4 regions of the Pseudomonas monsensis genome follow, and region 3 is predicted to be linked to each of the others. Evidence: riboswitches for the same ligand, from Rfam matches in the RefSeq annotation. Region 3 holds a riboswitch; each other region holds the start of a gene.
The links. Region 3 has a riboswitch for cobalamin ahead of cobW (cobalamin biosynthesis protein CobW). Riboswitches for the same ligand answer to the same signal wherever they lie in the genome.

Region 1: linked by a shared signal. The riboswitch ahead of HV782_RS16920 (TonB-dependent receptor plug domain-containing protein) and the one ahead of cobW (cobalamin biosynthesis protein CobW) in region 3 are both predicted to bind cobalamin.
Region 2: linked by a shared signal. The riboswitch ahead of HV782_RS12815 (ABC transporter substrate-binding protein) and the one ahead of cobW (cobalamin biosynthesis protein CobW) in region 3 are both predicted to bind cobalamin.
Region 4: linked by a shared signal. The riboswitch ahead of cobO (cob(I)yrinic acid a,c-diamide adenosyltransferase) and the one ahead of cobW (cobalamin biosynthesis protein CobW) in region 3 are both predicted to bind cobalamin.

The regions. Positions count from the first base shown of each region.
Region 1 covers NZ_CP077087.1:3,835,591-3,842,769, forward strand. The annotation lists gene HV782_RS16895 (saccharopine dehydrogenase family protein) at 1-1,072, opposite strand, end outside; gene HV782_RS16900 (putative quinol monooxygenase) at 1,212-1,520, opposite strand; gene HV782_RS16905 (L-dopachrome tautomerase-related protein) at 1,551-2,729, opposite strand; gene HV782_RS16910 (zinc-binding alcohol dehydrogenase family protein) at 2,770-3,777, opposite strand; gene HV782_RS16915 (LysR family transcriptional regulator) at 3,888-4,778, shown strand; cobalamin riboswitch at 4,823-5,028, shown strand; gene HV782_RS16920 (TonB-dependent receptor plug domain-containing protein) at 5,120-7,057, shown strand; gene HV782_RS16925 ((2Fe-2S) ferredoxin domain-containing protein) at 7,057-7,179, shown strand, end outside.
Region 2 covers NZ_CP077087.1:2,919,097-2,926,275, reverse strand. The annotation lists gene HV782_RS12840 (ABC transporter ATP-binding protein) at 1-761, shown strand, start outside; one part of gene HV782_RS12835 (IS3 family transposase) at 862-1,123, shown strand; one part of gene HV782_RS12835 (IS3 family transposase) at 1,123-2,003, shown strand; gene map (type I methionyl aminopeptidase) at 2,327-3,118, opposite strand; gene HV782_RS12825 (ParD-like family protein) at 3,115-3,342, opposite strand; gene HV782_RS12820 (Ppx/GppA family phosphatase) at 3,652-4,587, shown strand; cobalamin riboswitch at 4,629-4,821, shown strand; gene HV782_RS12815 (ABC transporter substrate-binding protein) at 4,966-5,979, shown strand; gene HV782_RS12810 (FecCD family ABC transporter permease) at 5,988-6,992, shown strand; gene HV782_RS12805 (ABC transporter ATP-binding protein) at 6,989-7,179, shown strand, end outside.
Region 3 covers NZ_CP077087.1:3,077,117-3,084,295, forward strand. The annotation lists gene HV782_RS13405 (CbtA family protein) at 1-693, opposite strand, end outside; gene HV782_RS13410 (CbtB domain-containing protein) at 705-902, opposite strand; cobalamin riboswitch at 1,022-1,243, opposite strand; cobalamin riboswitch at 1,916-2,125, shown strand; gene cobW (cobalamin biosynthesis protein CobW) at 2,226-3,299, shown strand; gene cobN (cobaltochelatase subunit CobN) at 3,303-7,151, shown strand.
Region 4 covers NZ_CP077087.1:2,100,275-2,107,453, forward strand. The annotation lists gene HV782_RS09195 (AI-2E family transporter) at 1-420, shown strand, start outside; gene hda (DnaA regulatory inactivator Hda) at 627-1,331, shown strand; gene HV782_RS09205 (C40 family peptidase) at 1,559-2,173, shown strand; gene HV782_RS09210 (C40 family peptidase) at 2,393-2,929, shown strand; gene HV782_RS09215 (PQQ-dependent sugar dehydrogenase) at 3,058-4,371, opposite strand; gene HV782_RS09220 (hypothetical protein) at 4,438-5,022, opposite strand; cobalamin riboswitch at 5,186-5,417, shown strand; gene cobO (cob(I)yrinic acid a,c-diamide adenosyltransferase) at 5,499-6,110, shown strand; gene HV782_RS09230 (cobyrinic acid a,c-diamide synthase CobB) at 6,107-7,179, shown strand, end outside.

The sequences.
Region 1 (7,179 bases), 760 kb from region 3:
TGGCGGCCATGTATTCCTTGACACTGATTTCGCCCACGCACGGCCGGGCGCCGGGCTGTGACGTGTAACCCTGAGCCATCTTCGCGGCCAGCGCCACGGCGGCGCAGCTGGGGATTTCCGGGCCTTTGTCGTTGAGCGCGGTCAGTTGCGCGGTCATGCTCAGTGGCTGGCCATCAACGCCGAGGCCTTGCATGTCGATGTACATCGCGCTTTTACCATCGCCGAAGCGTTCGAAGCGGGTGCCCAACCGATGCAGTCTCGCCGCCCACACCCCTGGGTCGCGAACCAGGCCGATTTTCAGCGCCTGCGCCAGCAGCGCATTGGCGATGCCGCCGAGCTTGAGTCCGGCGCCGGCCTGAAAACGCAGGGTGTGTGCGCCATAGCGGCTGGCGAAAATATCCATGTCCGGCACATCGACATTGGCCAGCAGGCGCCGTCCCAGCTGCGGCATTTTGCGCAGGGTCAGATCCTGCCATCCCGGCACTTCATGGACTTCGCCGTTGCGCAACTGCCTGATCGGTTTACCCGCGTACGCCAGCACACCCTCGACCGTCGACAGGCCGGGCATTTTCGCCGAAGAAGAAATGCCATGTTCGATCGAGTCGATGCGCGAAAAGCGCTGGCGCTGCTCGTCGATGATCGCCGAAGACAGCGTCGGCACCGAACTGCAGCCGCTGAGAATCGCCACACCGGCTTCCTTAGCGCGGGCGTCGAGCACGTCAATGCCGTTGACGAAGGTACGGCAGTCGGCCAGGTCGCAGTAGTTCACGCCAGCGGCAATGCAACTTTGCGCCACGGCATACGACTGTCCCTGAAACGGGCCGCCGGTGTGCACCACCAGTTGAATGTTCAGCGCAGTCAATGCGGCCTGGAATTCGCTGCCCATCGCATCGCCGCACCAGCCTTCGCAGGCTGTGTGCGCCCGACTGTTCAGCTCATCGACCTTGCGCTGCAACTTGCGCGGATCGCGGCCCGAGAGCAGCAACGCCACATCGGGCATCAGCGCCAGATGCCTGCACACGATACTGCCGAAATTTCCGTAGCCCCCGACCACCATCACCCTGAACGGCATGCAATTCTTCCCTAATCGTTTCGCGTGCAAAGTGCGAAGGATATAGGGCCCGGCGTCGGCAAGCCATGCCGGTTACCTGGAGCCTGCGCTGCTTCAATGGCCAACGGGCGCTACAAGGATGCCAAAGGGAACAGCGCGATCAGCTCGAGACTTGCTCAAGAAAGATCAGTTGCAACGGTTCTTCCAGCAGGTCGTCCGCCGTGGCGGCAAAGCGCTGGAAGTAAGGCATCGCAAAATGCGCATCCAGCGCCGCCTGATGCATGAAGGCCTCGCGCATGTAGAACGTGCCGCGCTGGTCGCGCAGTTCAAACAACACATAGTCGAGGTTGCCCGGTTCCGCGCGGGTCGGCTCGACCAGTGCCAGCAGCCCCTCTTTCAGCGCCTGCTCCTGGCCAGGCCGGGCCTTGAGCACGGCGATCGACACCAGCATTTCAGTGGACGTGGTCATCATTATTTCTCCAGATTCAAGGCTGAGTGATCAGCGAGTCGGTGCCGGCGCCGCGTCGATTTTCAGACGCATCAGGCTATAGGGTTTTTGCCGTTGATCCTGCCCGCCACGGAAGCCGGCCTGGCGGTGCAACTGGTTGGCGATGAAATACAGATAGCCGTCGGGACCGATCGACAGGGTGTCGGGCCAAAGCAGGCGCGGGTCGTGGACAAGGGTTTGCCACTGGCCGTCCGGCAGGCGTTTGCGGATCGCGTTGTGTTCGTAGTCACCGGCATAGACCGCCCCGGCGGCATCGGCTTCCATGCCATCGGACGCGCCCTTCTCGCCCAGGTCCTGCACGGCAGCGGCCAGTTGCTGTTCGCTGACGCTGGCGTCACGCAACAGCGCGGTGGCAACCGAGTACAGATGGCGGCTGGACAGCGGCGTGAAGTACAGGGTCTTGCCGTCCGCCGACAGCGCAATGCCGTCCGACGCCACGCCCAACGGTGTGCGCTTGCCGTCCGCGCCCGCGACGGTCAGCGGCAGACCTTCGACCATCGGCACGAAATCCGGGTCGACCGATGTTGCCGGCACTCCGCTCAACCGGCGCTGGGCGCGGCCAGTGGCGATGTCCATGACGATGATTGCACCCGGGCCACGCAGCGACGAGTCGGTGACGTACACCGTGCCTTCGGCCCCGGTGCGGAAGTCGAAGCGCATGTCGTTGACGTAGGTGCTCGGCAACATGACGTTGTCCGGAAACACCAGGCGTTTGACGATGCGGTTGTTGGCCAGATCCACCGCCAGCAGTTTCGCGCCTCTGGCTTTCGGTTCGGCAAACCCTGGCGCGGCGGTGTCAAGCAGCCAGACCCGGCCCTGCCCGTCGGCGACCACGCTTTGCACGCTGATCAAGCCATCGCTCGGGTCGCGCGGATTCTCCTGATTGATCGCCGTGTTCGGGTACGCAACCACCTTGCCGTCGCGGATTTCGCCGACGGTGAACGGCACGTCGTCGCCCCAACGCGGGAAGTTGACAAAGATTCGCCCGGTTTCGCTGACCGTCACGCCGGTGGGCATGGCGTCGTAGAACGCGTGGACTTGTTCAAGCGTGCCAAAAGCCCTGTCGGCCGGCGTATTCAGCGGCAACGGGATAGCGCTGATGGCGTGGGCCAAAGGCATGCTCAAAGTCGAGGCAATGGCCAACATCGCGGGCAGTTTGTTCATGCGCATCATGTGTTCCTCGCTGGGCCGTCATGGCCCGTTCGAATATTCAGAATCCTTCAAGCACCATCTTGCCCCGGGCCTTGCCGCTTTCGACCAAGGCATGAGCGCGGCGCATGTTGGCCGCATTGATCGCCCCGAAGTGCTGGCCCACGGTGGTTTGCAATACGCCCTGGTCAATCAGCCCCGCGACCCGGTTGAGCAAATGATGTTGGTTGATCATGTCGTCGGTTTCGTACAGCGAACGGGTAAACATCAGTTCCCAGTGCAGCGACAACGATTTGCGCTTGAGCGGCATGACGTCGAGGCTGTCGGGATCGTCAATCACCGCCAGACGCCCCTGCGGACGCAGCACTTCGATCAATTGCGCAAAGTGCTGCGTGGTGTGCGTCAGGCTGGCGACGTAATCGACCTCGGCCACGCCCAGCGCCTGCAGTTGCGCGAGCATCGGCTGGCTATGATCAATGACGTGATGGGCGCCCAGCTGGCGCACCCAGTCAGCAGTTTCCGGGCGCGAAGCGGTGCCAATGACGGTGAGCCCGGTCAAACGCCGCGCAAGTTGCACCAACATTGAACCGACGCCACCCGCTGCGCCGGTGATCAGCAGGCTTTGGCCCTGCCCCGCGCCCTCGGCGACACCGAGCCGATCGAACAGCAATTCCCAGGCGGTAATCGAGGTCAATGGCAACGCTGCAGCATCGGCGGCACTCAACGAGCGCGGCTTGTGCCCGACAATCCGCTCGTCCACCAGATGCCGTTCGCTGTAGCTGCCGGTGCGGGCAATCGAGCCGGCATAGAACACTTCATCGCCGGGCTGAAACAGCGTCACGTCGGCGCCGATTGCACGGACAACACCGACGGCGTCCCAGCCAAGGATTTTCGGTTCCTTGGTGAAAGTGCCGGCGCGGACTTTGGTATCGACCGGGTTGACCGCCACTGCGCGCACTTCCACCAGCAGGTCTCGCGGGCCAGGCGTGGGCTCGGGGATGTCGGTGTCCTGCAACGATTGCGGATCTTCGATGGGCAAGGCGTGTTGGGTAAAGGTGATGGCTTTCATGGGATCTCTGATTCTGAAGGGCTGTGGCAGTCACTGGCCGCCATCTTCGGCTTCCCTCGGGCAAAGAAAAACCGGCAGAATGCGCCAACACTTTCACTGCAGGCGTGAAAATGATCCGCATCGACGATCTCGGTTTATTCACCCGCAGCGCCGCGCTGGGCAGTTTTACCGCTGCTGCGCTGGAGGCTGATTTACTGCCCGGCCAGGTCGCTGCCGCGATCAAGCGGCTGGAACGCGAACTGGATGTGCGCCTGTTCGCCCGCACCACCCGCAGCCTGCGCCTGACCGCCGAAGGCGAGCAGTACTTGCCCACCGCCCACGCGGTGCTCGAAGCCCTCAAGCAGGGCGAGGACAATTTGCGGGGGGAAAACGCCACCCTGCGCGGCGTGTTGCAAGTCACTGCGCCGTCGGATCTGGGACGCAATATCCTGCTGCCGTGGCTGACGCAGTTCCGCCGCCAGCACCCGGAGCTGACCTTGCGATTGGTGCTGTCGGATCAGATGGTCGATCTGTTTCGCGACCCGGTGGACGTGGCGATTCGTTATGGCGCCAACGTGGATGCCAACTACGTAGCGCTGCCGCTGGCACCGTGGAACCGGCGGGTGCTGGTCGCTTCGCCTGAATACGTGCAACGCCACGGCCAGCCGCAGACCCCGGATGAACTGCTGGATCATCAGTGCCTGCTCTATTTGCAGACTGGCCGGGTCTACGACAAGTGGAACCTGGGCAATCAGACCGTGCAAGTCTCGGGACCGCTGTTCAGCGACGACGCCGACGTGGTGCGGCGCTGGGCGCTGGACGGCGAAGGGATCGCCTACAAATCCTGGCTGGATGTCAGCGCCGACATCGCGTCAGGTCGCCTGCTTGTATTGCTGCCGGAGCAACCCGGCGAGACCTCGCCGTTGAGCCTGGTATGCCCGCATCGCAAGCAGATCACCCCGGCCGTGTCACAGCTCTATACGTGGCTGAGCAGCCAGTTTGCGGCGCTGAAACCGATGTGAGCAGAAGTCCCGTCAGAAGTTGACGAACGCTGTTGCGAGTGTTCAGATGCGGGCCTGTTTCAGGTGCCCCCTGCCGCCGTGCTTGGGGTGAAACGGGAAACCGGTACGTTCATTGCGAACAAGTCCGGTGCTGCCCCCGCAACGGTAGGCGCGTGATGCTTTCGACAGACCACTGTGGCCAGACGGCCATGGGAAGGTGAAAGCCTCGATACGCGCGAGCCCGGAGACCGGCCTGAAATGCGTTTGGCAAAATCCTGCGGTGGGCGGGCATGGGCCGGTATTGGCTGTGCGCGATGCCTTCTCCTGCATGCTCTTCTGCGAAGATCCTTTTCGAGAAGACAATGATTCGACCTTTCAACACTTCTGCACCAACCCTGCTGTTCGGCTGCCTGCTCAGCCCTTTGCTGCTGGCCGACGACACGCCACTGCAACTCGATCAGCAAATCGTTTCCGCGCCGTCAGTGGAATCCACCACCGTCGCCGACATGGCGCAGTACGGCAGCAAAATCGAGAGGGTTTCCCGCGAACAAATCGAACGTGCCGGCCCCGGCGCCGATGTCAGCCGTGTCCTGCAGATGTTCATTCCCGGCCTGTACGTGGCGCCGAAAAACGGCCCGTTCGACTACGGCACCTATTCGTTGCTCGGCGGCCGTAACGACGACACGCTGATCCTGCTCGACGGTGTGCGCCTGAACAATCGTCTGTACGGCGGCCTGTACCTGGACACCCTACCGGCCAACGCCATCGAACGCATCGAAGTGCTCAAGGGCGGGCAAAGCCTGCTGTTCGGCACCCAGGCGGTCTCGGGGGTGATTAACATCGTCACCCGCAGCCCGCAATCGCGCAAAGCCGCCGGCGAAGTGAATCTGGGCGTGGACAGCTTTGGCGGCACGACCGAAGACGTCCGGGTCGAAAACATCTTCAGCAACGGTTTCGGCGAACTGGGTTTGCTCGCCTATGCCAGCCACAACGTCTCCGACGGTTACCAGCCGTACCGCAACCGCGACATGAAGAACGTCAGCGAGAAAAACCGTGCCTACGAAGTCACCACCTTCGGCGGCAAGGCGATTCAATCGTTCGCCGATGACGCGCGGCTGGAACTGTTCTATCAGTACGCCGACGCCAACCTCGATTTCGCCCGCCCGCTGAACAACCACAACACCACCAACGACCGTGTGCAGCAGATCGCCACGGCGACCTTCGAACAGACCGTCAACGAGCGCGTGAGCTACTTCGTCAAAGGCCACATCAACGACTGGGACACCCGCTACACCCGCGTCAACAACGTGGATGGCGGCGGTACCAAGGTCATCAACCACAACGACTACTGGGGCTTCACCGATTGGGGCGTACAGGCCGAAGGCAAGGCGCTATTGCCCGGCGGTCATGTGCTGGTGTTCGGCACCGACAACCAGTGGTTCAAGGGTCAGGACGATGTGCTGGTGATCGACAACGACAAGGCCGAAGCCCACGCGATCTACACGCAGTTGCGCCCGCAGATCGCCGCCCTGCCCGACTGGCACCCGAGCCTCGGCATTCGTCACGAAGCCATGAGCGGCGGCGATGGCGCCACGGTCGGCATGCTCACCTCGCTGTACGACCTCAACGATAACTGGGCCGTGCGCGGTCAGTACGGCAGCGCCTACAAACTGCCGAATGCCGAGCAGTTGTTCGTCAACGAGCCGGGCGACGAGATCGGCAACCGCAACCTCAAGCCGGAGAAAAGCCGCAACGCCGAACTCGGTGTCGACTACCAGGGCTTTCTGCTCGAGCGCGAATTCAGCGCCAGCGTCAGCCTGTTCAAACGCAAGATCGACGACCTGATCACCCTCGACGGCATGCAGTGGGTCAACGGTGAGGGGCAGATCCGCATGCGCGGTTTCGAGGCCGACGCGAAACTGGCGCTCACCCAGCGATGGAGCCTGCAAGCGGACCTGACGCGCAATCTCACCGAGTCGCGCAGCGGCGTGAGCATCAACGACATCCCGGGGTTCTTCGCCCGCTCAAGGGTGGGTTATGAGTCGGAAAATCGTATGTGGGGGGCCGGGGGCGCGATCCGCTACATACGCGATATCAAGAGTTCGAAGCAGGTGCAGTACGGCAACTATTCGGTGGTCGATGCCGATGCTTATCGCTACCTCGACCACGCCCATCAGCACCGTGTAAGCCTGCTGATGGAAAACCTGTTCGACCGCGATTACGTCACCAGCCGTTCGAACAATGTCGATAATCTCGGCCGGCCGTTCACCTCTGAAATTCGCTACACGTACCGCTTCTGATGAGTGAAATCACCAAGGTCGACGGCGTCGATACTCATCCGGACTGGTCGCAAGTGCCCGATCACGCGCGCCATGTGTTCCTCTGCACCGGCCCGCGCTGTACTCAGCGCGGCGCCTTGCAG
Region 2 (7,179 bases), 160 kb from region 3:
AACTGGTGCAACTGGAACAGTTCGCCCATCGCCGCCCTTCGCAACTGTCTGGCGGCCAGCAGCAACGGGTCGCCATCGCCCGGGCGCTGGTTTACGAGCCACGCATCCTGTTGATGGACGAACCGCTCGGTGCACTGGACAAAAAACTGCGTGAGGATTTGCAGGATGAACTGCGTCAGCTGCATCGGCGCCTGGGCATCACCATCGTCTACGTGACCCACGATCAGGAAGAAGCCATGCGTTTGTCGCAACGCATCGCGATTTTCAGTCACGGCAAGATTGTCGGGCTGGGCAGCGGTTATGACCTGTATCAGAACCCGCCGAATGCGTTTGTCGCGTCGTTTCTCGGTAATTCGAACTTCCTCAAGCTCAAGGCGCAAGGCAATGCAGCAGCGAGTTTTGAGGGGCAATCGTTGTCGATTCGACTGACAACCGGGTTGCACACGGATCAGGATGTGTTGCTGATGGTGCGGCCGGAGAAAGCCTTGGCACTGAGCGTGCAGCAGGCGAGCGATGAGCCGCTGCCGGCGGGCTGGAACGAAGTGTCAGCGAAGGTCGTGGAAGTGCTGTTCCTCGGGGAGAGCCAGACTTGCAGCGTGGTCACTTCGGGCGGGACGTCGATGACGGTGAAAGCGTTATCGGCGGCGGGCATGCCGCTCAAGGCTGGCGACCCGGTGCGGGTGCGCTGGGCCACCGCTGATGCCTGCGTCTACACCGAATGGACCGAAAGTGACCTGAACAAAGCGGCCGGCGCCCACTGATAGCGTGTTGCCTGTGGGATTTACCCCCTCACCTGATCTGGCTTAATGATTCTGGACACCCTTAAAGGGCGGTAATCTACGCCCAGCGAAGAGGTGGCATTTGACTAGACGATATTTTTCGACAGATTTCAAACGGGATGCGGCTTGCCTGGTTTTGGATAAAGACTATTCGGTGAGTGAAGCCTGCGAAGCAATGGGCGTCGGACCTACAGCACTGCGTCGCTGGGTTGAGCAGTTGCGAGCTGAGCGCAACGGTAAGACGCCTGAGAAGTCCAAGGCCATGACTCCTGACCAACAACGCATCCAAGAACTGGAAGCAAAAATCCGACGGATTGAGCGAGAGAAGGAAATCTTAAAAAAGGCTACGGCTCTCTTGATGTCGGATTCCCTCGATCAGTAAGGCTGGTCGAGGAATTAAGCGAGCAATATCCAAGATCCGAGTTGTGTGGCGTGTTTGGTATCAACCGCAGCAGTTATTACGAGCGTCTGAAACAGCGGACAAAAGTGGATGCCGAGCGCGAGCGCCTCAAGATCAAGGCTGCTGAATTACATAAGCAAAGTCGCGGTTCAATGGGCGCGCGCAGCCTGTCAAAGGCGTTGTGTAACGAAAAGGAGTCGGTAGGTCGTTACATGGCTCGTAGCCTGATGCTCGAGATCGGATTGAAGAGCCAGCAACGACGCAGACATCGTTACAAACCTAGCGGCGCAGAGGCTCAATACGCCCCCAATCATTTGGAGCGTAAATTCAACGTTGAGGCGCCCAATCAAGTGTGGTGTGGCGATGTGACTTACATTTGGGCCGGTACTTACTGGGTTTATCTGGCTGCGGTACTAGACCTGCATGCCCGACGCGTCGTCGGTTGGGCGATATCCAGAAGTCCCGATTCGGCTCTGACCTGTAAAGCGTTGAGGATGGCTTTCGAGTCGCGAGGACGCCCTGAAAACTTGATGTTCCATTCGGATCAGGGTTGTCATTACAGCAGCAAAATGTTCCGAGAAACGCTGTCGGAGATGCGAATAAAACAAAGCATGAGTCGACGAGGAAACTGCTGGGATAACGCTCCGATGGAACGTTTCTTTGGCAGTTTGAAATCTGAATGGATACCCAAGGTCGGTTATCGAAACGAAGATGAAGCCAGTAGCGATGTGCTGCGCTACCTGACCCACTATTACAATCGGATCAGGCTACACAGTCACAACGGCTACCGAACTCCGGTAGACATGGAAGCCCTGGCGGCATGAAAAGGGATAAAACCCTATAACTGTGTCCAGGATCGTTTGACCAGATCAACCCCAGCCCTCCCCCCCAGGGGGGGGCGAGGGGGAAAGGGAGCCGATCTCCGTGCTGTTCAAAATCCGGGTTCGACTCGGTATCCCAAGTCGGCGTCCCTCGAAAGAACACCTCAATCAGTCCCTCTCCCTCAGGGAGAGGGAGCCAATCTTCATGCTGTTCAAACCTGAGTTCGACGCAGCACTCTCAGGTCGGCGTAACTTGTCCAAACAACCCGGTCAGTCCCCTCTCCCTCCGGGAGAGGGCCAGGGTGAGGGAAACAGTCGACGCGGTATCAGACGATGGCGCGGTAGCCTTCAATCTCATCCGGCCACGCCGTGAGGATTTCAAACCCCGTCTCCGTCACCGCCACCATGTGCTCCCACTGCGCCGACAACGAGCCATCCTTGGTCAGCACGGTCCAGCCATCTGGCATGTTCTTCACATGGCGCTTGCCGGCATTGAGCATCGGCTCTACGGTAAAAATCATCCCCGCCTTAAGCTTCATGCCCTGATTGGGAAAACCGTAATGCAGAATCTGCGGCTCATCGTGATAGACCTTGCCGATCCCGTGGCCGCAGTACTCGCGCACCACGCTGAAGCCTTCCCTCTCCGCCAGACTCTGAATCGCATGGCCGATATCGCCCAATGTGGCGCCCGGCTTGACCACCCGAATACCCGCGCACATGGCCTCGTAGGTGGTGTTGATCAGGTGCTGCGCCTCAGGCGTCGCCTCGCCGACCACGTACATGCGGCTGGTATCACCGAACCAGCCGTCCTTGATCACCGCGATGTCGAGGTTGACGATGTCGCCATTCTGCAACGGCGTACCCGAGGGAATACCGTGGCACACCACGTCGTTGACCGAAGCGCAGACGGTTTTCGGGAAACCGTGATAACCGACGTTGGCCGGAACCGCTTTCTGCACATTGACGATGTAGTCGTTGCACAGCCGATCCAGTTCGTCGGTGGTCACACCGGCCTTTACATGCGGCACCAGCATCGCCAGTACTTCAGCGGCGAGTTGACCGGCGGCGCGTGATTGCGCGATCTCGGCGGGCGTGTTGATCTTGATCTGGTTTCTCATGCGCTGACGGCTTCCTGAGTCAGTTGTTGCAGATCCAGCCCGCCGTTCTGTTCGGCGCGAATCAGCAAGCGGCAAATGGCGCTGTGGTCGAGGTTGGGGTGCAGCTCGGCGAGCATGCCGATGCGCATCCAGTGCTCGGCCTGCGCGTTGATCGAGCGGCTGAGTGCATTGCTGGAGATGCGCAGGTTCTCGTGCATGTCCTCAGAAATCTTTACGATGCCCATATATGAATCCGATACGTTGTGTATATGGATCGTATATTAGCCAAGCCTTACGCGAAATTGCAAACGCACACAATCTGCAGGACGTAGCGCGGCAAATCGCAGGCAAAAAAAAGCTGCCAAAAGAGGCAGCAAAAACTTTAAGAACACGCGATGTATTGGGCTCAGCATAGACGCCGGATAATGACAGTGTCATGACAGACACACATTCATTGAACCGCCCCGCTGCCGTCATCAGGATGTCATCAACTTCACGGCAGAATCCTCGCAAACCGTCTTGAGCCTTGAGACGGACGTTTTGCAAGGACTCCCATGAAAGAAGACGCCTCGCTGTTTGCCGCCATCGACCTGGGTTCGAATGCATTTCGCATGATGATCGGCCAGTCGGTCCGCAGCCGCAAAGGCTTCATGATTCAGGAGGTGAAAACCTTGCGCGAACCGGTGCGCCTGGCCGAGGGGTTTGACGGTGGCGCGCTGGACACCCTGGCGCTGGATCGCGGCTGGCAGGCGTTGGCGCGGTTCGGCAAAAAGCTGCGGGGGTTCGAAGCGGGTCGGGTGCGTGCGGTGGCCACCAGCGCCGTGCGCGAAGCCGACAATGCACAACTGTTTCTCGCCAGCGCCGAGCGGCATCTGGGCTTTGACATCGACGTCATTTCCGGACATGAAGAGGCTCGGCTGGTGTATGCCGGCGTGGCGCATGCACTGCCGACTGCTGACGACATGCGTCTGGTGGTCGATATCGGTGGCGGTTCCACCGAACTGATCCTCGGCCAAGGCTCGCAACCGTTGCTGACTGAAAGCATTGCCATCGGCAGCGGCACGCTGGGCGCGCGCTATTTTCCCGATGGGCGCATTACCCCCGGTGCCTTGCAAGAAGCCGAGCGCGTCGCCATCCTGCAATTTGAAAAAGTCGCCCGCCGCTATCGCGCGCAAGGCTGGCAGCAAACCATTGGCTCATCCGGCACCGCGCGCATGCTCGCCAAGGTGCTCAAGGCCAATCGCCTGAACGACTTCGGCCACGACGGCATTACCTACGGTGGGCTGTTGCGCCTGTCGTTACTGCTGCTGAAAGTGAAGAACGTCCAGCAACTGAAACTCGCCGGCCTGCAAGCGCACCGCCAGAGCATTCTGCCCGGTGGCCTGGTGTTGATGCTGGCGGCGTTCAAGGTGTTCGGCATTTCGCAGATGGTGCCGTCCGAACCCGGCCTGCGCCTGGGCGTACTGCACGGTTTGATGAGCAAGCATTAATTCCCCTCCGGCAGATTCGTCTCCCCTAAAGCGGCTCGATCGACTACCATGCCGCCGCCGGTTTCCATACGGAATTAATAGGGAATCCGAGGTGCGTCAGCGCATCGTTCGGAACTGCCCCCGCAACTGTAGGTGCTGAGCCTGCTCCACGACTGCCACTGGGTGAACCCGGGAAGGCCGGAGCACGGGCGATGACGCATCAGTCAGGAGACCTGCCGGCACAGTGACTACTAACCGGCGGGGTGTCCGGGAAGGACATCGTGCCGTGCGCGTCTTCGTTTGATCAGCAGCCTTGCGCTGTTGCCATGACTGCGTTCGCTGGTGTGTTTCCAGACCGTACTCTCCCCGCCTTGCGTACGGTTCCCCTGGAGACTGCCCATGCTGCTGCCCCGCGTTGCCATCCTGCTCACCGGCCTGAGTCTTTGCGCGCTCGCCCATGCAGCGCCGACGACCTATCCACTGACCGTCGAGAACTGCGGCAGCACCCTGACCTTCCAGCACGCCCCCACGCGCACCGTCACCATCGGCCAGGCTGGCACCGAAATGCTTTACGCCCTGGGCCTGGGCGACAAAGTGGTCGGCACCTCGCTGTGGTTCAACGACGTGCTGGCCACGTACAAGGCGCAGAACGACAAGATCGAACGCCTGGCCGATAACGAGCCGAGTTTCGAAGCGGTGATCGGCAAGCGCCCGGAACTGGTCGCCGTGGAGCTGGAATGGATGGTCGGCCCACAAGGTGCGGTGGGCACGCGCGAGCAGTTTCACGAGCTGAAGATTCCGACGTACCTGCTGCCCTCCGATTGCGAAGCCAAGGACAACCTCGTCGGCGCCGACGGTACCCGGCTGGCGCCGTTTCGCATCGACACGATTTACAAGAGCGTGAGCCAACTGGCGCAAATCTTCGATGTGCAGGACCGCGGCCAGCAGCTCAATGAACAACTCAAGGCCAGCCTCGCCCGATCAGTCGCCACGGCTCAGGGCAAACAATTGAAAGACGCAAGTGCCGTGGTCTGGTTCTCCAGTGCGCAGATGGACATCGAGCCCTTCGTGGCCGGACACAAAGGCATTCCCGATTTCATGCTGAGTACCCTCGGCGTGCGCAACGTGGTGCAATCCGATGAAGAGTGGCCGACGGTCGGCTGGGAAACCATCGCCAAGGCCAACCCGACCTTCATCGTCATCGCACGCATGGATCGCCGGCGCTTCCCCGCTGACGACTATCAGAAGAAACTCGCCTTCCTGCGCAGCGACCCGGTGACCCGCAACATGGACGCGGTGAAAAACAACCGCATCATCATTCTCGACGCCCTGGCCATGCAGGCCAGCCTGCGCACGTTCGATGGCATCGAGCAACTGGCCACGGCCCTCAACGGCTATGACCTGTCGCAATGAATAAAAGCCTGATCCGCGCACTACTGGCCCTGACGACACTGTTGATCGCCGTGCTCGCGGGGGTCGCCATCGGAGAGACGTCGATTGCTCCGGACGTGGTGCTAAAAGTGCTGGCCAACAAGCTGTGGACCGCCGGGCATGCGCTCGACCCGATCGACGAAGGCATTGTCTGGAACTACCGCCTGACCCGCGCCCTGGTCGCCGCCGCGTGCGGTGCCGGTCTGGCGACGTGCGGGGTGATTTTGCAGTCGCTGCTGCGCAATCCGCTGGCCGATCCCTATTTGCTCGGCATCTCCGCCGGGGCCTCGACCGGCGCGGTGATGGTGGCGCTGCTCGGGATTGGCGCCGGGGCGATTTCGCTGTCCGCCGGAGCTTTTGCCGGCGCGGTAACGGCGTTCGTGCTGGTCATTCTGCTGGCCCGTGTCAGCGGTTCGGCCAACGGCACCGGGCAGATCATTCTCGCGGGGATCGCCGGCTCGCAGCTGTTCAATGCGCTCACCGCGTTTCTGATTACCCGTTCGGCGAGTTCCGAGCAGGCGCGCGGCATCATGTTCTGGCTGCTCGGTAATCTCGGCGGCGTGCGCTGGCCGTCGGTGTGGCTGGCGGTGCCGGTGGCCCTGTTCGGCTTGCTGGTGTGCCTGTGGCATCGGCGCGCGCTGGATGCATTTACCTTTGGCGCGGATTCGGCGGCGTCCCTCGGCATACCGGTGCGGCGGGTGCAGATTGTGCTGATCGGTTGCGCGGCGCTGGTAACGGCGGTGATGGTGTCGATTGTCGGTTCGATCGGTTTTGTCGGCCTGGTGATTCCCCATGCGGCGCGTCTGTTGCTCGGCACCGGGCATGCCCGTCTGCTGCCGGCCAGCGCATTGGGGGGCGCGGTGTTTCTGATTGCCGCCGACGTGCTGTCGCGCACCCTGATCAAGGGTCAGGTGATTCCGGTCGGTGTGATTACCGCGCTGGTCGGCGCGCCGGTGTTTGCGCTCATCCTGATTGGCCGGAGATCGGCTCGATGAACCCGGTGTTGAGTTGTTCCGGGCTGACGTTCAAGGTGCGCGGCGCCGAGTTGCTTGACGGTGTCTGCCTGGAGGTCCAGCGCAGCGAGACCCTCGGCATCGTCGGGCCCAATGGCTCGGGCAAATCCACTCTGTTGAAACTGCTTGCCGGATTGCGCGAGCCGAGCGTTGGCGAGGTTCTGCTCGA
Region 3 (7,179 bases):
GTAGTGACCATCGCTTTTGCGGCGGAACAACCACGCGCTGATCAGGCCCAGGGCCAGCCAGAACGCCACGTTGGTCAACTGCGAAGCGATTTTGAACTGGGCTTCAAGTGCTTCAGGGGCGAGCATGGAATGCACTTCCGGTTGTGGCGCGCCAATCACATGTGGCACCGCAAGGATCGCTACCCCGAGGATCTTCATCACCCATGGACGGCTGAAGGCGATCAGCGCGAGGCCGACGGCCGTGGACGCGGCGGTACCGATCCACCACAGCTGCCGCGAGGCCAGATCGGCGGCAGCGGTGCCCGGCAATTCAGGCGGCAGGCCCAGCGTCGGGGCGAGGACGAAGGTGGCGTAACCAGCCAGGCCCCAGAGCAGGCCTTGCGAGGTTTTGGTCGGTGCACGCAGGGTGTACAGACCGGCGAGCATCAGCGCGAAACCGACCGCCACCACCAGATTGCCACCGGTGGTCGAGGCCACACGCTGCCAGCCGTCTTCCGGCTCCCAGGCTTCGGCATCGTGGGTGTGCGCCGCGGTGCCGGCAGCGTGTTCGTGGACCGCAACAACCGGTTCGGCTTTTTCAAAGGTTTCAGCCTGCAGAATCAGTGGCGAAACCCAGAAGCTCTGCAGCAGCGTCAGGAGCAGGGCGGCCAGCAGCCCGGTAAAACCTGCGGTTTGCGCAATACGCTTGATCATGTCGGCAGGTCTCAGTGGCACGGGAACGCGGCGCTGTGGCGGGTATCGTGAGCGGCGTTGTGCACCGCTTCGATGTGCGAAAAACCGGCGAAGTAGACGAGGCCGGCACCGAGGATCGAGGCGAAGAACGCCGCGATCAGGCGTTGGCTCAGTGTGGCGGTGCTGGCGATTTTGTCTGTGTTGCTGGCGGTGCTGCTGATGATCGACATGGCGCTTCCCTCTGGAGTGTCAGCGGGTGAATAGAGCGCATGAAAACCCTGCGAGTCAGGCACGCAGAGGTTCGAACAGCGCCCGCCCACCGCGGGTTGTCAGGTTCAGCGACGCAAATGCGCGCTGTGTGTTGCGGGCCGGTCTCCGGGCTCACGAGGGGTTGGCGTCAGGCCGACCTGCAAGCGTCACCTTCCCATGCCGCAGGGACACAGTGGATCTGACGCTTCGCTCGCTTACCGTTGCGGGGGCAGCACCGGACTGACATGGCTTTGAGTAAAGCACATGATTCACCGGTTTCCCGTTTCACCCTGTGAAGGGCACCCGTAACAAGTTGTGTAGGAGAGCATGTGGGGGGGAATTTAGTCAATTGAATGGGCATAACCGTTGCTGCGGGTGTTGTTGATTGGGCTCCCGCCCTTACGGTGGGTCACTTTTTCCAGACGCCGGAATGCCGGCCCAGCGAAAAATAACCAAAAAGGCTGCCCCCGGCGTCAGTCTGCAAGAGCCTGGTCGGCTTTCAGGCCGCTATCGCTGGCAAGCCAGCTCCCACAGGGGTTGAGTGCATTCTGTTAGGGATTGGTCGGCTGGCTGGCCGTCATCGCTGGCAAGCCAGTTCCCACAAAAAAACAAAGGCAGCCCACAGCCCACAGCCCTTGCTTCTCACCACTCAACACAATGAGCGTTAGCTCGAGTACCGCTTTTGATCTCAGCGCCCGTCGGCAGGCTGAGTGGAGGGATTTAGCCGGGGGTGGGAGCGTAGCGACCGTTTGGCGCAGCCAAACACATCGAGAGGAGGTGCAGCGAAGCAAACCGGAGGCGATGCCCCCCGGATAGATCCCGGAGCGAAGGGACCCGAGCCTAGGCGAGGGCCGAACGTCAGGGTAAAGCCTTTTTGGTTACTTTTTCGGCGTCTGGAAAAAGTGACCCGCCGTAAGGGCGGAACCCTAATCAGCAACACCCGCAGAAACGGATACGCCCCCAATCCAAACATTGACCCATCCCCACACCATGCGTAGCCTTGCGCTTTCGAGGTTCTTCGGCACATGCCGAAGCTAAGAAGGGAACGCGGTCAAAGCCGCGGCTGCCCCCGCAACTGTGAACGGTGAAGTTCGCTGCCACGCCACTGCCAGCTCGATCAAAGAGCCAGCGGGAAGGCGCAGCGAATGCCAGGCCAAGCCTGAACGCCGTCAGCCAGGAGACCTGCCTCGTCACAGATTCTCACTACAACCGGGCGGGGTGATCCGGTGGCGAACGCTTCCGGCGCGCATGCGCGTTGCCGGTTCTCGTCCCGTATGCCCGCCGCTTTGCCAAAGGGCATACCGATGAAAACACTGGCCAAACTCCCCGTCACCATCGTTACCGGCTTCCTCGGTTCGGGCAAAACCACGCTGCTGCGGCATATGCTCGACAACGCCCAGGGCCGTCGTATCGCGGTGATCGTCAACGAGTTTGGCGAGTTGGGCATCGACGGCGAAATCCTCAAGCAATGCACCATCGGTTGCACCGAAGAAGAAGCCACCGGCCGGGTCTACGAACTGGCCAATGGCTGCCTGTGCTGCACCGTTCAGGAAGAGTTCTTCCCGGTGATGCGCGAACTGGTGGCCCGTCGCGGCGATCTCGACCATATCCTCATCGAAACTTCCGGGCTGGCCCTGCCAAAACCGCTGGTGCAGGCTTTCCAGTGGCCGGAAATCCGCAGCGCCTGCACTGTTGATGCGGTGATCACCGTGGTCGACAGCCCGGCCGTGGCCGCCGGCACTTTCGCTGCGTTCCCGGATCAAGTCGATGCCCAGCGCAAACTCGATCCGAACCTCGATCATGAATCGCCGCTGCACGAACTGTTCGCCGATCAACTGGCCAGCGCTGACCTCGTCATTCTGAACAAAGCCGACCAGACCAGCCCTGAAGATCTGGCGCGTGTACGCGCTGAAGTCGCCGAAGAACTGCCGCCGGCGGTGAAAATCATCGAAGCGAGCAACGGTCGTCTGCCGCTGGACGTGCTGATCGGCCTCGGCGCCGGTTCCGAAGAACACATCGACAGCCGCCACAGCCATCATGATCACCACCATGGTGAAGGCGATGACGACCACGATGACCATGATCACGACGCCTTCGATTCGATCTCCATCGAACTGCCGCAAGCCGACGAAAGCCTGCTGCTCGACGCACTGACGCAACTGGTGGTCAAGCACGGCATCCTGCGTGTCAAAGGTTTCGCCGCCATTCCGAATAAGCCAATGCGCCTGCTGATTCAAGGCGTGGGCACGCGTTTCGACAAGCATTTCGACCGTCAGTGGGGCGCCGATGAAGCGCGCGTCACCCGTCTGGTGCTGATCGGTCAGGAACTCGACGCCGCACAACTCGAAGCGCAACTGCGCGCCGCGCTCAGCGTTTAAACCATGCACCTGCTCAGGACCCAGCCCGGCGGTTTCGTGTCGGATGACAATATCGCCGACCTTGGCCAAACCCCCGCCGAGCTGGTGATCCTGTGCAGCGGCGATTCCAGCCTGGCGCTGCTCGCCGAAGCCGCGCAGCAGTTGCCCGAGGATTACCCGAGCCTGCGTCTGGCCAACCCGATGCAGGTGCAGAATCACGCGTCGGTCGATCTGTACGTCGACGAGGTGTTACGCCACGCCAAGGTGATTTTGATCTCGCTGCACGGCGGCATCGCTTATTGGCGCTACGGCGTCGAGCGGCTGGTCGAGCTGTCGGAGCGCGGCGTGCAGGTGATTCTGGTACCGGGCGATGATCGCCCCGACCCGGAGCTCAGTGACCTGAGCACCGTGCCCGCCGAAGATCGCGACCGCCTCTGGCAGTTCCTGCGTCAGGGTGGCCTGGGCAATGCACTGGATTTCTTTCATTGCCTGGCCAACCGCTGGCTCGCCCGTGATTACCTGTGGGGCGAGCCGCAAGCCTTGCCGCGTACGGCGATTTATCACCCGGACAAAACCAGCGCCGCACTGGCTGACTGGCAAGCCGACTGGCTGGCGGAATGCCCGGTGGCGGCGGTGTTGTTTTATCGCTCGCATTTGCAGGCGGCCAATACCGCGTTCATCGACGTGTTCTGCCAGCGCTTGCAGGCGGCGGGGCTCAATCCGCTGCCGATCGCCGTCGCCAGTCTGAAAGAGCCGGGCTGCCTGAGCGTGGTCGAGGATTGGCTGGATGAAGTCGAGGCAGGGGTCATTCTCAATACCACCGGTTTCGCCCAGTCCAGCCCGGAAGCCCCGCACCTGCGGCCGTTTCGCCGCAACATTGCGGTGATTCAGGCCATCTGCGCCCAAGACAACGAGCCCGGCTGGCGCGACAGCGAGCAGGGGCTGGGCCCGCGCGATCTGGCGATGCACATTGCCTTGCCGGAACTCGACGGACGCATCATCAGTCGGCCGATCAGCTTCAAGGATCTGGCCTGGCGCAGCGAGCGCAGCCAGTCCGATGTGGTCTGTTACCGTGCGCAGCCCGAACGCATGGATTTCGTCGCTGAACTGGCGCGGCGCTGGATCGACCTCGCGCGGGTGCCGAATGCCGGTAAGCGCATCGCACTGGTTCTCGCCAATTACCCGACCCGTGACGGCCGCATCGGCAACGGTGTCGGTCTCGACACGCCGGCGGCGACGCTGAACATCCTGCGTGCGTTGCAGGCTGAGGGATATCCGGTCGCGGCAGAGCTGCCGGGCAGCGGCACCGAGTTGATTCAGCAATTGCTCGGTGGCGTCAGCAACGATCTCGAGACGATTGATCTGCGCCCGTGCCAGCAAAGTCTGGCGATGGATGATTACCTGGCCCAGTTCAACGCACTGCCCGAGGCCAATCGCACGGCCGTGACCGAGCGCTGGGGCGCGCCGCAAAACGATCCGATGTGCCGCGACGCACGCATGATGATCGCCGGCCTGCGCTTCGGTCTGACTTTTGTCGGCATTCAACCGGCGCGCGGCTATCAGGTCGATCCGAGCGCGGTGTATCACGACCCGGATCTGGTGCCGCCCCACGGCTATCTGGCGTTCTATTTCTGGTTGCGCAAGACCTACGGCGCCCACGCGGTGATCCACGTCGGCAAGCACGGTAACCTCGAATGGCTGCCGGGCAAGGGCGTCGGCCTCTCGGAAAACTGCTGGCCGGACGCACTGCTCGGGCCGCTGCCGAACATCTATCCGTTTATCGTCAACGATCCGGGCGAGGGCGCCCAGGCCAAACGGCGCACGCAAGCGGTGATCATCGACCACCTGATGCCGCCGCTGACCCGCGCCGAAACCTACGGCCCGCTGCGTAATCTGGAGCTGCTGGCCGACGAGTATTACGAAGCGCAACTGCTCGATCCGCGCCGCGCCCGGGAGCTACAGCGCGACATTCTGCAACTGGTGCGCGATACGCAGATCGACCGCGAACTGCAACTCGATACCGCGCTGGACAGCGATGCCGACGCAGCGATCTGGTTGCCGCGCCTCGATACGTATCTGTGTGATCTGAAGGAATCGCAGATCCGCGACGGTCTGCACATTTTTGGCGAATCGCCGACCGGGCGTTTGCGGAACGATACGTTGCTCGCGCTGCTACGGATTCCACGAGGCGACGGCAAAGGCGCGCAATCAAGCCTGTTGCGAGCACTCGCCAAAGCGTTCGAACTCGGATTCGATCCACTCGATTGTGTGCTGGCCGATCCATGGACAGGCCCGCGTCCCGAGGCGCTGCAATCGCAAATCGACGAAGTCTGGCGCACTGCCGGCGACACCCGCGAACGCCTCGAACTGTTTGCTTCGGACCTGATCTCCCAAACACTACAAATCCCTTGTAGGAGTGAGCCTGTTCGCGATGGCGGTGTGTCAGCCAACATTGAGTCCACTGACACACTGCTATCGCGAATAGGCTCACGCCTGCAAGGACCGCGTTGGGCGGAGGTCAGTGCAATCATCGACCATCTGCGCGAAGTCGTCGCGCCACGCCTCGATGCCTGCGGCCCGGCAGAAATGCGCGGCCTGCTCGACGCCCTCAGCGGTCGCTTCGTCCCCGCTGGCCCCAGCGGCGCACCCAGCCGTGGTCGTCTCGACGTGTTGCCCACCGGACGCAACTTCTATTCGGTGGACGTGCGCAACCTGCCCACCACCACCGCGTGGCGTATCGGTTTCCAGTCGGCCACATTGATTCTCGAGCGGCACCTGCAGGATCACGGTGATCACCTGCGTCAGCTCGGCCTGTCGGTGTGGGGCACCGCGACCATGCGCACCGGCGGTGATGACATTGCTCAGGCCATGGCCCTGATGGGCGTGCGTCCGGTGTGGGCCACCGGCAGTCAACGGGTGGATGATTTCGAGATTCTGCCGCTGAGCCTGCTCGATCGTCCGCGAGTCGATGTGACGCTGCGGGTATCGGGTTTCTTCCGCGATGCCTTTGCCAACCTGATCCGCCTGTTCGACGCCGCCGTGCAAGCCGTGGCGGCGCTGGACGAACCGGACGATCTCAATCCGCTGGCCGCCAGGGTGCGTGCCGAACGCGAAGCCTTGCTGCAATCGGGCCTCGACGAAGACACGGCGCGGCGTCAGGCCGGATGGCGGATTTTCGGCGCCAAACCCGGTGCCTACGGGGCCGGTGTGCAAGGCGCGATTGATGGCCGTCTGTGGCAAACCCGCGAGGATCTCGCCGAGGTCTACTTGAATTGGGGCGCCTACGCCTATGGCGGTGCCGACGAAGGCACCGCCGCCCGCGAGCAATTCGTCCAGCGCCTGAGTCAGGTGCAGGCAGTGTTGCAGAATCAAGACAATCGCGAGCACGACCTGCTCGATTCCAACGATTATTACCAGTTCCAGGGTGGCATGCTCGCGGCGGTGGAAACCTTGCGTGGCGAAGCGGCGGTCAGTTACCACGGTGATCACAGTCAGCCGGACTTGCCAAAGATTCGTACCCTGAAAGAAGAGCTGAACCGGGTGATCCGCTCGCGTGCGGCGAATCCGAAGTGGATCGACGGGGTCAAGCGCCACGGCTATAAAGGCGCGTTTGAACTGGCGGCGACGGTCGATAACCTGTTCGCGTTCGACGCCACCACGCAATTGATTGATGATCACCAGTACGCATTGCTGGCCGATGCCTACCTGCTGGACCCGGCCACCCGGGATTTTGTTCGCGAGCATAACCCGCATGCGTTGCGCGACATGACCGAGCGGATGCTGGAAGCGCAGCAGCGCGGGATGTGGCAGGAGCCTGGGGCTTATAAAGAAGCGCTGGAGAATCTGCTGCTGGATATTGAGGAAGATATGTAACCGGCCAAAAGCTACCCTCAGCCCAGTC
Region 4 (7,179 bases), 980 kb from region 3:
ATCTATGCCGCGGGGTTGATGATCGTCGGCCTGGAACTGGGTCTGTTGATTGGCTTGATTGCGGGGCTGGCGGCGATCGTGCCGTACATGGGGTTCGTGATCGGGATTGGCGCGGCGCTGATTGCCGGGTTGTTCCAGTTCGGTGGCGACCTGTATCCGATGATCGGGATTGTCGCGGTGTTCATGGTCGGTCAGGCGCTCGAGGGCATGGTGCTGACGCCGCTGCTGGTCGGCGATCGCATCGGTCTGCACCCGGTTGCGGTGATCTTTGCCATCCTCGCTGGTGGCGAGTTGTTCGGCTTCACCGGTGTGCTGCTGGCGCTGCCGGTCGCGGCGGTGATCATGGTGCTGGTGCGCCATGTGCACGACTTGTACAAGGATTCCGACATCTATAGTGGCGTGGATGAGCCAGAGCTGTAGAGGAGAGGGGCAACCCGGCGAAGCGCCGGGTTGGCCCGTGTCCTGCAGGCCCTGGCGCCAAAGAATCTGTCATAAAACCAGCGTGTTAACGCAAACCTTTGATTTTGCTTGGACTCTGTCGCATTGTGCGCTCAGCTTCACGGGTATAAACTTCGCAAACTTTACACAGAGGCCACTAACGGTTCCTTGAGAACTGTTCAGTCAGCATGAAACCGATTCAGCTGCCCCTAGGTGTGCGTCTGCGTGACGACGCCACCTTCATCAACTACTACCCAGGCGCCAATGCCGCTGCACTCGGCTATGTCGAGCGCCTATGCGAAGCCGACGCCGGCTGGACAGAAAGCCTGATCTACCTGTGGGGCAAACACGGCGTAGGGCGTACGCATCTGTTGCAGGCGGCCTGCCTGCGTTTCGAGCAGATGGGCGAGCCGGCGGTGTACCTGCCACTGGCTGAGTTGATGGATCGCGGCGTTGAAATCCTCGACAACCTGGAGCAGTACGAGCTGGTTTGCCTGGATGATCTGCAGGTGATCGCCGGCAAGGCTGACTGGGAAGAGGCGATGTTTCATCTGTTCAACCGCTTGCGTGACAGCGGACGGCGCCTGCTGATAGCCGCTTCCACTTCGCCGCGTGAGTTGCCCGTCAAACTGGCGGACTTGAAATCGCGCCTGACCCTGGCGTTGATTTTCCAGATGCGTCCTCTTTCCGATGAAGACAAATTGCGTGCGCTGCAATTGCGCGCATCCCGTCGCGGTCTGCACCTGACCGATGAAGTCGGTCATTTTATTTTGACGCGCGGTACCCGCAGCATGAGTGCATTGTTCGATCTGCTCGAACAACTCGATCAGGCCTCTTTGCAGGCCCAGCGCAAGCTGACTATTCCTTTCCTCAAAGAAACCCTGGGCTGGTAGCCAAACCCGCTGAAACTGCGGCTTGCAGCGGGTTTTGCCATATTTCAGGCGTCAGAAAATCCGCTTTCCTGCACGGTTGGCAGGCTGCGTATCGGTTCAAATGGGCTTAAGCGCTTAGATGTAAACGAGAAACCGAGAAGTCACAAAAAGGTCGATTGAATTTGCAAATGAGGTCGATAGCGGGCATAGTCTCGGCTTCTTTACAACTATCAGCCACGGTCGTGCCCATGCTAAATCGCTTCGCACCCCTCGTGCCTCTCGCACTCGTCACCCTGTTGTTCGGTTGCGCTGCTCATTCTCCAGTTCAAGAGCAGCCTCAACAGGTTAAAAATTCTGCCACTGCCCAGTCTTCCGTTATTTTCCAGGAAGAGCTGGACACCGAAAAAGAGCTGTCGGACTTCAACAAGAAGCCGTATGAGCTGCCTGTTCTGGCCGACAGCATTCTCGAACGCGGCATGTCCCTGATCGGTACCCGTTACCGTTTCGGCGGCACCTCTGAAGCCGGTTTCGATTGCAGCGGTTTCATCGGCTATCTGTTCCGTGAAGAAGCCGGCATGAACCTGCCGCGCTCCACTCGCGAAATGATCAACGTGGATGCCCCGCTGGTCTCGCGCAGCAACCTTGAACCGGGCGATCTGCTGTTCTTCGCCACCAACGGTCGTCGCGGTCGTGTGAGTCACGCCGGGATCTACCTGGGTGACAACCAGTTCATTCACTCCAGCAGTCGTCGCAGCGGCGGTGTTCGCATCGACAGCCTGGGTGACAGCTACTGGAGCAAAACCTTCATTGAAGCCAAGCGCGCCTTGGCGATGGCACCGACCGTGGTCACCGCTCGCAAGTAATTCCCCGTTGTCGCCACGTCCGTGGCGACCAAAACGGCGCCGGCAACCGAGTAGACCCAGACTTTACAAGGTGAAGTTAAAGTCTTACTTGAAGTTTGTCGTATAGCCGCTAGAATCCTGTATCTATATTGATGGCAAACCGCCTGCGTGCTCCGCAGGCGGTTTTGTTTTCTGTCCATCCGGCAGAGAAAGCCGCAGCCAGATCAGGATGTTCTGCTTATGACGATGTCGGCCCGCCTTGCTTTGATCTTCTGCGCAGCGCTGCTCAGCGCCTGCGCCAGTCGCACACCACCGCCCGCGCCTGTGGTGCGCGCCCCGGTAGTGTTCGGACCCTCCCAGTCATTCTCGCCCGCTGCTGAAGACGTGCTGTTTCGCGCCCTGGGCCTGGTTGGCACGCCTTATCGCTGGGGCGGCAATACACCAGACTCCGGGTTTGATTGCAGTGGTCTGATCGGTTTCGTCTACCGTGATGCGGCGGGTATCAGCTTGCCGCGTTCCACGCGAGAGATGATCGTGATGCAGGCGCCGAATGTCGGCAGGGACGGCTTGCAGACCGGTGACCTGATCTTCTTTGCCACCAATGGCGGTTCGCAGGTCAGTCATGCGGGGATTTATGTCGGGGAAGGGCGCTTCGTGCATGCGCCGGCAACCGGCGGTACGGTGAAGCTGGACAGCCTGTCGAAGGCGTATTGGCAGAAAGCGTATCTGAGTGCCAAGCGCGTGTTGCAACCTGAGCACCTGGCGCGTAACCCTTAGTTCAATGACTCACCCTCCAATGCAGGAGTGAGCCTGCTCGCGATAGCGGTCAATCAACAGTGATGTTGAAGATGACGCTGTCATCGCGAGCAGGCTCACTCCTGCAGTTGTTTTGGTTCAGGCAAAAGTTATTTGGCGGACGATACTCGCCACACTTTGTTGCCCACATCATCGGCCACCAGCAAGTCCCCTTGCTGGTCGATCACCACGCCCACCGGGCGACCTAGCGCATTCTCATCCTTGTCGAGGAAACCGGTCAGCACATCCACCGGTGTTCCGTTCGGTTTGCCTGCGCTGAACGGGACAAAAATCACTTTATAGCCACTGTGCGGCTTGCGGTTCCATGAGCCGTGCTGCCCAATGAACGCGCCTTCCTTGAACTGCGCCGGCAGGCTATTGCCCTCGGCGAACGTCAGACCCAGCGAAGCGGTGTGCGGGCCTACGGCATAGTCCGGGGCGATGGCCTTGGCCACCAGATCAAGGTTTTGCGGTTTCACGCGCTCATCCACATGCTGCCCGTAATAGCTGAATGGCCAGCCATAGAAACCACCGTCCTTGACCGAAGTGATGTAGTCCGGCACCAGGTCGCTACCGATTTCGTCACGCTCGTTGACTGCCGTCCACAGTGCGCCCGTGGTGGGTTCCCAGGCCAGGCCGTTGGGGTTGCGGATGCCCGAGGCGAAGATCCGGTGATTGCCAGTGGCGCGATCCACCTCCCAGATCGCTGCGCGTCCTTCTTCTTTATCCAGACCGTTTTCGCCGACGTTGCTGTTCGAGCCGACGGTGACGTACAGCTTGCTGCCGTCCTTGCTGGCGATGACGTTTTTGGTCCAGTGGTGATTCAGCGTGCCGCCCGGAAGATCGGTGACCTTGATCGGCTGCGTCTTGATCTCGGTCGCGCCGGGTTCGTAGTGAAAGCGCAGCAGGCGATCGGTGTCGGCGACATACAGGTCATTGCCCACCAGTGTCATGCCGAACGGCGAGTTGAGGTTTTGCAAAAATACTGTGCGGGTCTCCGCTACGCCGTCGTGATCGGCATCGCGCAGCAGGGTGATGCGGTTCGGGCTCGGCACGCCGGCACCGGCCTTGCCCATGACTTTTTTCATGACCCAGCCACGAATGCCGCTGCTGTCGTCCGGTTTCGGCGGCGCGTTGGTTTCCGCTACCAGCACGTCACCGTTGGGTAGTACGTAGAGCCAGCGCGGATGATCGAGGCCTTCGGCAAACGCGGCCACTTGGGTGCCGGCCGCAGCGGTTGGTTTGCCGCCGGCGGGCCAGCCGACTGCCGGAGCGATGTTCACTGTCGGGATCAGGGTCTTGTTCGGTTCGGGCAGTTTCGGTGACGGGCCGGTGCCGTCGGAGACTTGCAGGCTGGAGGATTCACCGCAGGCGGTGAGCCCTCCGGCGAGGGCGATGACGAAAGCGAGTCGGGTTTTGCGCATTACTGATCTTCCCTATGAATGCATTCCTAATCATAGAGGAGCTGACGCGCCCGATGGTTCAACCGCTTAGCCACGGGCCTCTTTGAACAGCACGGCGATGCCCGGGTGATAGTTGCCGGCTTCGCTGCGCAGTTTTCGGTAGGCGTAAGGGAAGTACCAGGCGACCGCGCAGGTGTGTTCCTTTTGCAGATCGTCGACCATGTCCTGCAATTCTTCAGGGCTGGCGCTGTGCTGGGCCTTTTGCGGGGCGACGAACAGGCAGCCAAGCCGCAGATCACTGGCGTAGCTGATGCGTTTGGCGTCGCTGGTAATGTCCTGCAGGGCCTGGGTCAGGTTGAGGTTGTTGACCCGTGGCCAGCGCTGCGTGGCCTGAATGAAGGCGCGGTCGTCAGTCCCGGCGATAAACAGATCGGCGCGGGCGTTGCGCTCGCCATCCTCGTTCTGTTTGCGGGTGGGTGTCTGGCCGAGGGTCACCAGCTCGGCCATCCAGGCTGCCGCCGAGAGCAATCCGAGATTAGCGTTCTCGTCATGCCAGTAAGGCGTGTCGCTGTCGCCGCGCACGGCGTTGTAACGGTCGATACAGTCAAACCAGCGTTCAAGCACCGGGCGCAGGAATTCCAGGCGCGGGTTGCTGATGATCATGCCTTGCATCGTCATCATCCTTATTGTTGTGATGGGCTTTTCCGAGAAAAGCATGGCTCTTTGATATCACTTGTATCAGTGTGGCACAAGATTGGCGTCAGATAATTGATCGACGGCAGTTATTCGACCGATGTCCCCCTCTTTAATTGACGCTCCACCCCCAACCCTCTAACCTTCGCGGCTTGTTTCAGGTGCTCTGTGACACCCCGTCGACAGAGTGAAACAGGGAAGCCGGTGAGGGTTGTCTTCGCGCGAAGAGCCACCACAATCCCGGCGCTGCCCCCGCAACGGTAAATGAGTAAAAGCTGCGCCTTGAGCCACTGCCTCGACAGAAGCGGGAAGGCGCGCAGCCAGGCGCATCGCCGCTCATGAGCCCGGAGACCGGCCTGATCCATCCAGCGGCATCACGGTGGGCGATGCCAGGCTTTTTGCCGTCTATTCTTGTGCCTGCCCGCCGTTATTCAGCCTCAACGGAGAGCTCCCCCATGACTGATTCCCCCGAGCGTGATGAACGCCATCTGGCGCGCATGCAGCGCAAAAAAGCCGTGATCGACGAGCGCATCGCCAACTCGCCCGATGAGTGCGGTCTGGTGCTGGTGCTGACCGGCAACGGCAAAGGCAAAAGCAGTTCGGCGTTCGGCATGCTTGCCCGCGCGATGGGCCACGGCATGCAGTGCGGCGTGGTGCAGTTCATCAAGGGCCGTAACAGCACCGGCGAGGAACTGTTTTTCCGCCGCTTCCCGGAGCAAGTGCGCTTTCATGTGATGGGCGAGGGCTTCACCTGGGAAACCCAGGATCGTCAGCGCGATATCGCCGCCGCCGAAGCGGCGTGGGAAGTGTCCCGCGAACTGTTGCGCGATCCGTCGATCGGCCTGGTGGTGCTGGATGAATTGAACATCGCCCTCAAGCACGGCTACCTTGACCTCGATCGGGTACTCAGCGACTTGCAGGCGCGTCCGCCGATGCAGCACGTGGTCGTCACCGGTCGCGCAGCCAAGCCGGAAATGATCGAGATGGGTGACACCGTCACCGAAATGGGCATGCTCAAACATGCCTTCCAGGCCGGCATCAAAGCGCAGAAAGGCGTCGAACTTTGAATCAGCCACGTCACTGCCCGGCGGTGTTGATCGCCGCGCCGGCCTCCGGTCAGGGCAAGACTACCGTCACCGCTGCGCTGGCGCGTTTGCATCGCAATCAGGGGCGCAAGGTACGCGTCTTCAAATGCGGCCCGGACTTTCTCGATCCGATGATTCTCGAGCGCGCCAGTGGTGCGCCGGTGTATCAACTGGACATGTGGATGGTCGGCGAGCAGGACAGTCGGCGTTTGCTGTGGGAAGCGGCCGCCGAGGCCGATCTGATCCTGATCGAAGGTGTGATGGGCCTGTTCGACGGCACGCCATCAAGCGCCGATCTGGCGCGGCATTTTGGCGTGCCGGTACTTGGCGTGATCGACGGCACCGCGATGGCGCAGACTTTCGGTGCGTTGGCGCTGGGCCTGGCGAAGTATCAACCGGATCTACCGTTCGCCGGCGTGCTGGCCAACCGCGTCGGCACCTTGCGTCACGCGCAATTGCTCGAAGGCAGCCTCACGGAAGGCCTGCGCTGGTACGGTGCATTGTCCCGCGAAACCGGAATCGAGTTGCCGAGCCGGCACCTCGGTCTGGTGCAGGCCAGTGAGCTCAATGACCTGGATCTGCGTCTCGACGCGGCCGCCGAAGCATTGGCCAGCAGTTGCGAGGTAGCGCTGCCACCGGCCGTGGAATTTGCCGCGCCTGAAGTCATCACTGCCGAACCATTGCTCGAAGGCGTGCGCATTGCCGTCGCCCGCGACGAAGCCTTTGCCTTTATCTACGGCGCCAGCCTCGACCTGTTGCGGGCGATGGGCGCCGAGTTGAGGTTCTTCTCGCCGATCCGCGACACGCAATTGCCCGAGGCCGACAGCCTGTATCTGCCTGGCGGTTACCCGGAACTGCACCACGCGGCGCTGTCGCAAAACACCGCAATGCTCGACGCGATACGCGCGCACCATGCGGCCGGCAAGCCGTTGCTCGCCGAATGTGGCGGCATGCTCTATCTGCTTGATTCGTTGACCGATGTCGAAGGCCGCCGTGCCGAACTGCTCGGGCTGCTGCGCGGTGATGCGGTGATGCAAAAACGTCTGGCGGC